One region of the Allosphingosinicella flava genome, then DNA from elsewhere that is predicted to be linked to it. Evidence: predicted binding sites of a transcription regulator. Region 1 holds the regulator's gene; the other holds the start of a gene.
The links. The regulator LexA, encoded in region 1, represses DNA repair genes until DNA is damaged. The targets are predictions, from matches to a motif close to GTTCCNCNCTTGTTCT.
Positions count from the first base shown of each region.

Region 2: IC614_RS06370 (S24 family peptidase) is a predicted target of LexA. The motif match lies at 2,083-2,098, and genes of this name have one in related genera.

Region 1 is NZ_CP065592.1:893,447-898,615, reverse strand. Features, by position in the region: gene ilvC (ketol-acid reductoisomerase) at 1-758, opposite strand, end outside; gene IC614_RS04670 (VOC family protein) at 873-1,211, opposite strand; gene lexA (transcriptional repressor LexA) at 1,224-1,895, opposite strand; gene IC614_RS04660 (TadE/TadG family type IV pilus assembly protein) at 1,980-2,384, opposite strand; gene IC614_RS04655 (TadE/TadG family type IV pilus assembly protein) at 2,381-2,848, opposite strand; gene IC614_RS04650 (TadE/TadG family type IV pilus assembly protein) at 2,848-4,092, opposite strand; gene IC614_RS04645 (anthranilate synthase component II) at 4,215-4,796, opposite strand; gene IC614_RS04640 (peptidylprolyl isomerase) at 4,854-5,169, opposite strand, start outside.
Region 2 is NZ_CP065592.1:1,232,561-1,237,729, forward strand. Features, by position in the region: gene IC614_RS06360 (autotransporter assembly complex protein TamA) at 1-1,118, opposite strand, end outside; gene IC614_RS06365 (hypothetical protein) at 1,117-1,392, shown strand; gene IC614_RS06370 (S24 family peptidase) at 1,389-2,027, opposite strand; gene IC614_RS06375 (hypothetical protein) at 2,318-2,644, shown strand; gene IC614_RS06380 (DNA topoisomerase IB) at 2,689-3,696, shown strand; gene IC614_RS06385 (mechanosensitive ion channel family protein) at 3,696-4,877, shown strand; gene putA (bifunctional proline dehydrogenase/L-glutamate gamma-semialdehyde dehydrogenase PutA) at 4,851-5,169, opposite strand, start outside.

The DNA of each region.
Region 1 (5,169 bases):
TTGGAAATGGCTTCGCGCATGCCGGCGATGCCGCGCGCGACGAGAAGGTCGGCCAGCAATTTCACTTCGGTCAGGCATTCGAAATAGGCGATTTCCGGGGAGAATCCCGCCTCCGTCAGCGTGTCGTAGCCGGCGAGAATGAGTTCGGGGATCGCGCCCCAGAGCACCGCCTGCTCGTTGAACAGATCGGCCTCGCATTCTTCGGCGAAGGTGGTTTCGATCATGCCCTTCCGCCCGCCACCGAGCGCGGCGGCATAGGATAAAGCAAGCGCGCGCGCCTGGCCGCTGGCATTCTGGTGGGCTGCGAAGAGGGTGATGAGGCCGCTTCCGGCGAGATAGTCGTCGCGCAGAGCGGTGCCGGGGCCTTTCGGGGCGACGAGCAGGATATCGAGATCGGCACGCGGCACGATGAGGTCGAAGCGGATGGCGAGGCCATGCGCGAAAATGAGGGCCGCGCCGGGCTTCAGCCGGTCGTGCAGTTCTTGGGTATAAAGATCGCCCTGATATTCGTCGGGAATAAGGATGGCGACGACGTCCGCCCAGACCGCCGCTTCGGCCGGGGCAAATACCTGGAAACCGTCGGTTCGCGCTTGCACGATGCGCGTCGAGCCCGGCTGAAGGGCGACGCGGATGTCGTGAACGCCGCTGTCACGCAGGTTCAGCGCTTGAGCGCGGCCCTGATTGCCGTAACCGATGACGGCGACTTTCTTTGCCTGGATCAGGGCAAGGTCCGCATCCGCATCGCGATAGATGGTCATGACAATCCTCCGATGCGCGACCCGGCCAGACGGAAAGGCCGGAAGGCACGGCATAGACCCGTTGCCCGGCCCGGCGAAAGCCCAGGATCGACAAGCGGGCGAACCTCCGCGGCGTCAGTCGCCGCTCTTCACGACGGCCAGCTCGTTGCCGCTGGGATCGGTGAAATGGAAGCGGCGGCCGCCGGGAAAGGCGAAGATCGGGCGCGTGACGATCGCGCCTTCGGCACGCACCTTAGCGAGCGCCGCCTCCAGATCCGGAACTTCGATCACCGGCAGGGGCGCGGCGGTCGCTTCATCCGGATCGCCCTGGAGGCCGAGATCGACATCGCCAGTCGTCGTCGCCGCGTAAGAGGGGCCGAATTCGGCGAGGCTCCAGCCGAAAGCCTGCTGGTAGAAGGTGCGCGTCGCCGCGATGTCCTTCACCGGCAGCTCGACATAATTGATCCTGGCCATCCGAGCCTCCGGTCAGTAGCGCCGGAGCAGGCCGGCGAGGCGGCCCTGCACGACGACCTGTTCGGGCCGGTAACGCTGCGGATCGTAGAGGCGGTTGGCGGGATCCAGGCGGACCATCGAGCCTTCACGGCGGAAGGTCTTGAGCGTCGCTTCGCTATTGTCGATCAGCGCCACCACGATTTCTCCGTCCCGCGCGGTGTCGGTGCGGCGGATCAGCGCATAGTCGCCGTCGAGAATGCCTTCCTCGACCATGGAATCACCGGACACTTCGAGGGCATAATGCTCGCCCGGGCCGAGCAAGGCGGCCGGAACGGGCAGGCTTTCGGTGCCTTGCAGCGCCTCGATCGGCGTGCCCGCCGCGATCTTGCCGTGCAGGGGAAGCTCGACGATGTCGTTCGCGGCGGCGGGAAGGGCTGGCTTGGCCGCCTGAACGCGCATTGGGGATGCCGCCAAACCCTTTGCCTCCGTCCGCTCCGGCGCCTTCAATATTTCGAGCGCACGGGCGCGGTTGGGCAGGCGGCGGATGAAGCCGCGCTCCTCCAATGCCGAAATGAGCCGGTGGACGCCGGATTTGGACTTGAGCTCGAGAGCATCCTTCATCTCCTCGAACGAGGGCGATACGCCGCTCGCGGCGAGATGATCGTGAATATAGCAGAGCAATTCGTGTTGCTTGCGCGTGAGCATGTCCCGCACTCTCCATAAGGAACGAACGGAGAACGTGTAGGAAACGCAATGATCCCTGTCAAGCGGCTCCGTCGCGGCGCGCCATCATGGCGCCGGCATGCGCTGAAGATAGACGCGGCGGCTCTTTTGCAACAGGATCGGATCCGGGCGGAAAAAACCGAAGTCGAGCTGCACATTATAGCGCATCGTGATTTCCGCATAATCGGCGCCATCGCTGTTTCCATAAGCAAGCGGCGCGATAGTGAGTGCGGAGGGTTTGAGGCCGAACTGGCCGGCGGCGATGCGTGCCTTGATCTGGGCCTCATCGGGACGCGGCCAGAGCGTCGCCTGGCGCGCGCCCTCGGCCAGGGCGTTGTTGAGCCCGGCATTGGCGAAATAGAGCATGCCGATCTGGGGAATGCCGATCAGAAACAGGATGAGAGCCGGGGCGACCAGCGCGAATTCGAGCGTCGAGGCGCCCCGTTCATCGCGGCGAAGCGGGCGGATCATTGGACCCTCATCGTTGCCGTGGCCCGAAGCGGGAAGCTGCCATTCGGGCTGGCGCCGACCGCGCGGGAGACGATGCTGGCGGTGAATTTCGGTTTGTAATAGCCGCGGATCGTCACCGACACGAAGCGCGCCGTTTCCTCTGTGCCGGTGCAGGCGCCGTTGATGCTGGGCTGCTCCACCCGGTTGCATTCGAGCCAGGAGCGGATCGTGACATTGGTTTCATCTTCTCCCGCCACCGCCGCCGCTTCGCGCCGGATAGAGTCCATGGTTGCGCCGACGGTGCCGGCGGTGATTTTTTCGAGGGCGCGATAGCTTGCCTGTTCCAGCTCGAACTTGCGGGCCAGGCCCTCGGCAAGGTCGATGGCGTTCACCAGCACCATCGCCAGCACGGGCGCGGCGAAGGCGAATTCGATCACGCTCGCCCCGCGCTCGTTTGTCCGCAGCCGGTGGAGAAGCCCGCGCATCACCGGACCAGCCGGACCCAGCTTGCGTCGAACGACTTGGCGCCGCCGTCGGAGGGGCAGCTATTGGTGATTTCGGTATTGCCGGTAAAGGTCAGGCGGTTCGCCACCAGCTGGATGCAATTGCTGTCCATGCCGGAATTGCCGTTGAAGGTGAGCCTCTGCTTGGGGAAATAGAAAGCGCCTTCGAGCTTCGAATAGCTGTTGCCGTTGATATAATGGTCGCCGTCGATGCGGCGGCCGTCATAATACATGAGGACGCCCTTATAGTCGCCGCTGCTGGGGGCGGTCAGATCCAGCTTCGCGCCGCCGTCGATGCGGATGTTGGGAAAGGACGTCTGGATCGTCGGCGTCGGGCTGGTGAAGACCAGGGTGACGCCGGTGCCCTTGACGGTCGATTGCGCGTTAATCGTGATGTCGCCGGTGATGTAATAAGTGCCGGGCGCGAGGTTCAGCGTCCCGTGGACCGCCAGGCCGGTATAGCAGCCCGGGCCGATATTTTGCGTGGCCTTGCTGCCCACATCGATCGCGCCGCCGCTGCAGGGGGAGGGAGGCGAGGGGTGCGGCAGATTGGCGAAGGGATCGGCCTGCTTCAGCGAGTAAGGCAGGAGGAGGGTTTCCCCCTTATAGGCGCTGCTCGGCGGCACGCCGCCCACCGCGGCGATCGGCGAAGCGACGACGGCGGCGCTGCCCGCGCCCGAAACGGCCGCGGCGCCGCTATTGTTGGCGATGACGCCGCAGCCCAGGTTCACCGTGCTGTTGCCGGAGAAGGTGATGCCGGTTCCAACCGATTCATCCAGCGCGACCATGCAATATTTGCCGGTATAGACGAGGGCGGCGGTCGCCTCGACCCGAAGCGGATGATCGTGGCCGGTGAAGAAGGACATGAAGGGCACGGACCGCTTGGCGGTGAGAATGACGCGAACCGCGCGGTTGTTGTTCGCATAAGGGCCGGTCGTGGGCGCATTTTCGATGACCGGCGGGGCGGCGAGCCGGACCGAACCGTTATAGTCCAGCGCCTGCTGGACCGCGGCGCCGATCGTTTTGTTCTGGACGCGGGCAAAGGCCCCGGCGAGGGCGCCGCTGTCGGCCGCGCGCTGCATCTGGCGTTTGAGGAGGCTGAGCTGAATGGTGTCGACCGCGAGGCCGGCCGAGCCGACGATGACCGGCATCGCGGCGCCGATCAAGACGAGCGCATTGCCCCGTCTGTCCATCCGCAACCTGCGGAGAAAAGCGCGTACACCCATATGTCGCCTCTCAGGCTTATTATCGGCACGACAATAGCTTAGGCTTCTTTACAGATGCTTAGGGTGAATGGTTAACGGCAGGCTTTACGCGCGGATAAAGGCGGCGAATTCCGTATGCGGCGTTAACCAGGCGCCCCGGCCAGGGCGAGAAAATTGGCGAGCAGCGCATGCCCCCCCTCGCTCGCGATGCTTTCCGGGTGGAATTGGACGCCGTGGATGGGAAGATCGCGATGCGCAATGCCCATGATCACCCCGTCGTCGGTTCGCGCCGTGACCGACAGGCAAGCGGGCAGGGTCGTTTCCGGAACGACGAGAGAATGGTAACGGGCGACGGTCAGCGGATCGGGCAGGCCCGTAAAGAGGCCGGTGCCGTCATGCCAGATGGCGGAGGTCTTGCCGTGCATCACCGTGCCGCAGCGTTCGACCCGGCCGCCGAAATGCCGGCCGATCGCTTGGTGGCCGAGGCACACGCCAAGCAAGGGCTTTCGGGCATGCGCGCATGCCGCGACGAGATCGAGCGAAATGCCCGCTTCGTCCGGCGTGCCGGGGCCGGGCGAGATGAGGAAAGCGCCGGCACCGGAGCCGAGCGCTTCATTCACGGTCATCGCGTCGTTGCGCACGACACGGACGTCCGCACCCAATTCGTTCAGATAATGGACGAGGTTCCAGGTGAAGCTGTCGTAATTGTCCACGACGAGAATCATTGGAACGGCCCCTTGCGGCTTCCCGGCGCGGACGGGGGTCCGCGCCGCATCAAGCCTTTATTGCGCGCCGCGTCCGAGCAGCTGGCTCTTCAGGCGCTGGATCGCGGCGTCGTGCCGCTCGACCTTCAGGCTGCGCTGGGCGGCGCGGGCGAATTGCAGCGCATATTCGTCGCCAAGCGCCTGGCCGAATTGCTGGCGCGTGGCGGCGACGAGCTGCGGCTGGCCGCGGGCGTCGCCGGGAATGACCTCGTTGAGGTGAACGACGAACCAGCCGATGCCGTCCGGTGCCGGGATGACGCGCGCCTTGCCCTTCGGAATCGAGAACATGAGGGCGACGGGCGGCGGCACCTGCTGACCCTGGCGGGCGATCTCG
Region 2 (5,169 bases), 340 kb from region 1:
CCAAGGACGCCGCGAAACGTGACGGCGCCTTCGGGCGGCAGCAAATTGCGGTGCTGCCAGCTGCCTTCGACCCGCAGGCCTTCCCCCGTGCCATAACCGATTTCGCCCGCGACGGTGCGCGGCGGGGCCGGTTCGAGCGCGACGGCGACATCGACGCGGCCCGTCGCCTCGTTGGCCACCGGCCGGACCATGACGGTGGAGACTAGTCCCGTAGCGACGAGAGCGCGGCGCAGGTCTTCCAGCCGGGATTGCTCGAACGGATCGCCTTCGTCGAAGCGCGCAATGACGCCGATATGTTCGGGCGAGAAGAGCGGCGTGCCATCGACAACGATCGCGCCGAACCGGCGGTCGCCGCCGGGCGCCACGGGCAAGCGCAACGTGGCGCTGCGCGCTTCGTGATCGACGACGATGTCGAGCTCGCCGACCGTGGCGAAAGCATAGCCCTGCTCGCCGAGCGCCACGCGCAACGCCGCCGTTCCCGCCGTCACCGCGGCGGCATCGACCGGATCGTTTTGCCGGATGCCGAAAGCCGTGCGCAGACTGGACTCATCGGCCCCCGCCGCCTCGATGCCAGGGAGGCTCACTTCGGCGAAACGGTAGAGGGCGCCGGGTTGCGCCTCGAGGATCACGTTCACCTGGCCCGTGCCGGCACCGGATTCCGCACGCGCCTCGACGACGGCGTCGTAATAGCCCCTTGCCCGCAGCAATTGGATCAGGAGATCGCGATCCTCGTCGGCGCGGCGGTCGATCTGCGCGGCGTTGGCGGGATCGCCGCGATTGGCTTCGAGAACCGACAATTCCGCGAATTGAGCGCGGATGCCGCCGGCGTCGATGCCATCGAGGCCGCGGATCGCGACGGTGTAAGTTCGCTCCACCGCCGCGTCGGCCACGGCCGTGTCGGGTATGTCCGGAATGCCGTCATCCGCCCCGCTTTCGAGGTCCGGCCATTCCACGCCAAGGCCGGGCAGGGGATCCAGCGGCGCGGAAGGGTCGAGCGGCGCCTGCAACGCCGGGTCCAGCACCTCGGCATCCTGGCCCATGGCCGGGCTGTGACAAAGAAAAAGGGCAGTCGCGGCCATCAGCGCCGCCACTCGCCGCCCCGCCGCGACTTCCGACATGAGCGAAACCTACAGGGAGGAAGCCGCCGCCGCCAGAGAAGATTGCATCGCCTGGGCGCTGGAAAAGACGCGGCCGACCTGCCATGGAGACCCTATGGCTGACACTCCTTCCACGCAGCCCCGGTCGGCCGGGGTCTTCCTTGCGCTCGCGATGGTCGCCGGGGCGGTGATCGGGACGTTCGCGGGAGAGCCGAGCCTCGGCTTCCTGATCGGGCTCGGCACCGGAATCGCCGTGACCCTCGCCCTCTGGCTGATCGACCGCCGCCGGACCTAGCGGAGCGGACGGCCGACCCAAACGACGCGGCCGACAATCTCCATGTCCGACAGCGCGCAATCCGGCCAGCCCGGATAAGCGGCATTGTCGCTGACGATCGACACACGGCGCGCGGCGGGATTCATCGCGATCCGCTTCACCATCAGGACGCCGTCCACGCGCAGCACGTAAATACCATCGCGCAAGGTTTCGGCACCGTCCGATCCGTCGACCAGGATGTCGTCCCCGTCGGACAGGGTGGGAACCATCGAATCGCCTTCGACGCGGATCATCGATAGCCTGGACGGATCGCCGCGCGTCAGCGTGCGCAGCCACGCCTTGTCGAAACCCAGCAAATTGCGCGCCTGCTCGTCACCCGTGAAAGCGCCCGGCCCTGCCGACGCGCCAATGTCGAGACGCGGCACCGAGACCAGAAGATCGCCGGACGGCGCCTCGTCCGGCGCGCCGAGCAGGCTTTCAGGGACACCGAAATAGCGGGCGAGCAGGCGCCGGTCATCTTCCGCCAGCTTCCTGGGCGTGCCGCGTTTGATGAACTGCTGCATATAAGCGGGATTGCGGCCGAGCATGCGGGACAGGCCAGCATAATCTTCCCGTCTTTCCTCGATCAAACGCTGAAGGGTCGTGCGCACGTCCATGTTCCTCCCATACGGATAGGATTTTTCCTAGACAAGTAGGAAATGGCTTAGGATGAGAACATATCAGGAACGATAGTGAGTCGAAAGGACGGAGGGATGGATCAGGTTTTATGGAGAATAGAGCGCTATTTGCGCCGGACGAACACGCCGGCGACTCGCTTCGGGCGGGACGCACTTCGCGATCCCCGTCTGGTTTTCGATCTGAGAAATGGGCGGGAATTGCGGACGGAGACGGCGGCGCGCCTCGGCGCCTACCTCGATTCGCAAGAACATGGCTTGGAGGCGCGGCGATGATGGCGTTGCAACGCGACGCGTCGAGCGAGTTGCTGCGCGCGATCCGCAGGCGCGCGGGGGACCGGGCCACGCTCGCGATTGAAAATCTGAGCAGCCGCCCTTGGGCCAGCGCGACATTCTCAGGCGCACGGCATCACATCGCCTTTCGGATCGAGGGCGACCATGCCGACGACATGGCGGACGCGCTCCTCACCGGCATCGAAGCCGCCGAATTCACGCTGCGCGGGCATATCGTCGCCGACATCATCGTGCTTGGCCGGGATTTGACCGACCGGGGCGCGGTCCGCATCCGCCTGGAGGCCCTGACGGTCGAGGACGCTTAGCCTCCAGCGGAACGAAATCCGCCGGGCGGCGATTACCATTGCCTATGCTATGCTTCGTCGACGACGCCCTTCCCGGCATCACGCGCCGCCGCGCCGGCCGGGGATGGGCTTATTATGACGCGAAGGGCGACCGGATTGTCGACCGCGCGGAAATCGACCGGCTGAACCGGGTGGGCCTTCCGCCAGCCTATACCGACGCCTGGTTCTGCCCGTCGCCTCATGGCCATATCCAGGCCATCGGCTATGACGACAAAGGCCGGAAACAATATCGCTATCACCTCGATTTTCGCGCGCAGCGGGAGGCCGAGAAATATGACCGCTGCGCGAGTTTCGGCCGCTCCCTCCCCCTGCTCCGCGCCCGCGTCGCCGAGGATATCGCCGGAAGGAAACTGGGCCGCGATGCGGTCGTCGCCGCGGTCGTTCGGTTGATGGACCTCGGCTTCGTCCGGGTCGGCAACGAGGCCTATGCGCAGGCGAACAAGAGTTTCGGCGCGACCACGCTGCGGACGCGGCATGTGTCGGTCACCGGCAAGACGGTGAAGATGCGCTTCAAGGGCAAATCCGGGCAGCTCCAGGAATTGTCGATCACCGACCGCAATCTGACCCGGATGGTGAAGAAATGCCAGGATCTGCCCGGCCAGCATCTGTTCCAATATGTGGACGATCAGGGCGAGCCGCAGCCCGTCAGCTCCAGCGACGTCAACGCTTACATTCGCGATGCGATGGGCCAAGACTTCACCGCCAAGCATTTCCGCACCTGGGGCGCGAGCGTGATCGCGTTCGAACAGATTTGCGCGGCGGGAGAAAAAGGGCTGACCCTGAAGCGGCTGCTCGCGCCCGTCGCCAAGGCGCTGGGGAATACGCCCGCGATCAGCCGCAAATCCTATGTTCACCCCGCGCTGATCGATCTCGTCAAGGCTCATGAGGGGGAGCCCCTCGACGGGTTGCAATGCCCCCGTCCCACCAAGTATCTGTCGAGCGCCGAGCGCGGCCTGATCGACTTTCTCGACACTCTGGCCGCCGAAACGGAAGCGGGGATACAAGCGGCCTGATGACCGATCGAAGCACTGGACCGGCAGGCGCCGCGGAAGATCTATCCGCGCAGGCGGCCAGCCTCATGCGCCAAGCATCCGCCTGGATCGCCGACAACAGCCTCGGCGTGCTGACCGCTGCCCTTGCCGGAACGGTGATCGCGCTCGCCCTGATCGGCATCCGTTCGTTCGGCGCGCGATGGGTGGCGCGCAATACCGGCGACGTTCATTGGCGCTCCGTCTTCGCGCGGACCATCGCCAGAACCAGCCTCTTCTTCATCGTCATGTGCGCGGCGGAACTGGTCGCCGAGCATGCCGCGACGCCCCGCGATCTCCTGCGCCTCATCAACATCCTGTTCGTGATCTCGGCGACGTTCCAGGTCGCGATTTGGGCGCGCGAGCTGATCCTCGGCGCCATCGAGCATCGGGCGGGAGGATCGGACGAACAAAGCACGCTGGGATCGGCGATCGGCATTATCCGCCTGCTCGTCACCATCGGCCTGTTCGCCATCGCCATCGTCGTCATCCTCGACAATCTGGGCGTCAACGTCACCGGCCTCGTCGCGGGTCTCGGCATCGGCGGCATCGCCATCGGCCTCGCGGCGCAGGGCATCTTCTCCGATCTGTTCGCGGCGCTCGCCATCATCTTCGACAAGCCCTTCCGCCGCGGCGACACCATCCATTTCGGCACGATCACCGGCACGGTCGAACGGATCGGCCTCAAGACGACGCGCGTCCGATCCCTGCAAGGCGAGCAGGTCGTGATATCCAACACCAAGCTGCTGGATGAACGCGTCCACAATTACGCGCTTTTCGAACGGCGGCGGATCGTGATGAATTTCGGCCTCGTCTACCAAACCCCGCCCGCGATGCTGGCGCGGATCGGCGCGGAGGTGAAGGAGATCGTCGAACAGCGCGATGGTGCCACGTTCGATCGCTGCCACGCCTATCAGTTCGGCGCGTCGTCCATCGATTATGAGTTCGTCTTTCATGTCGAAACCGCGGACATCGATGCCGCCATGCAGGCGCGGCAGGACATCATGATCGCGATCATGCGCCGGTTCCGGGAGCTGGGTGCGGAATTCGCCTATCCGACGCAGACGACCTTCACCGCCGCGCCGGACGGGCGCCTCGTCATGCCCTATGCGGAGCCGCGGATCGGTCCGGAAGGTCCGTCAAAGCCCCACATCGTTCAGCGATAGCAAGGTCGCATTGCCGCCCGATGAGGTGGTATCGGTGCTCGTCACCCGCTCCGCGCAGAAGCGCGGGAGATAGTGCGGGCCGCCCGCCTTCGGACCGGTGCCGGATAGGCCTTCGCCGCCGAAGGGCTGGGAGCCGACGATGGCGCCGATCATCGAGCGGTTGACGTACAGATTGCCGACGCGGGCGAGCTGTTCGACATCGTCGGCAGAGCGCGCGATGCGGCTGTGGAGGCCCATGGTGAGGCCGAAGCCGCTGCGATTGACGCGGCGGATCGTGTCTTCCAGCTGCCCC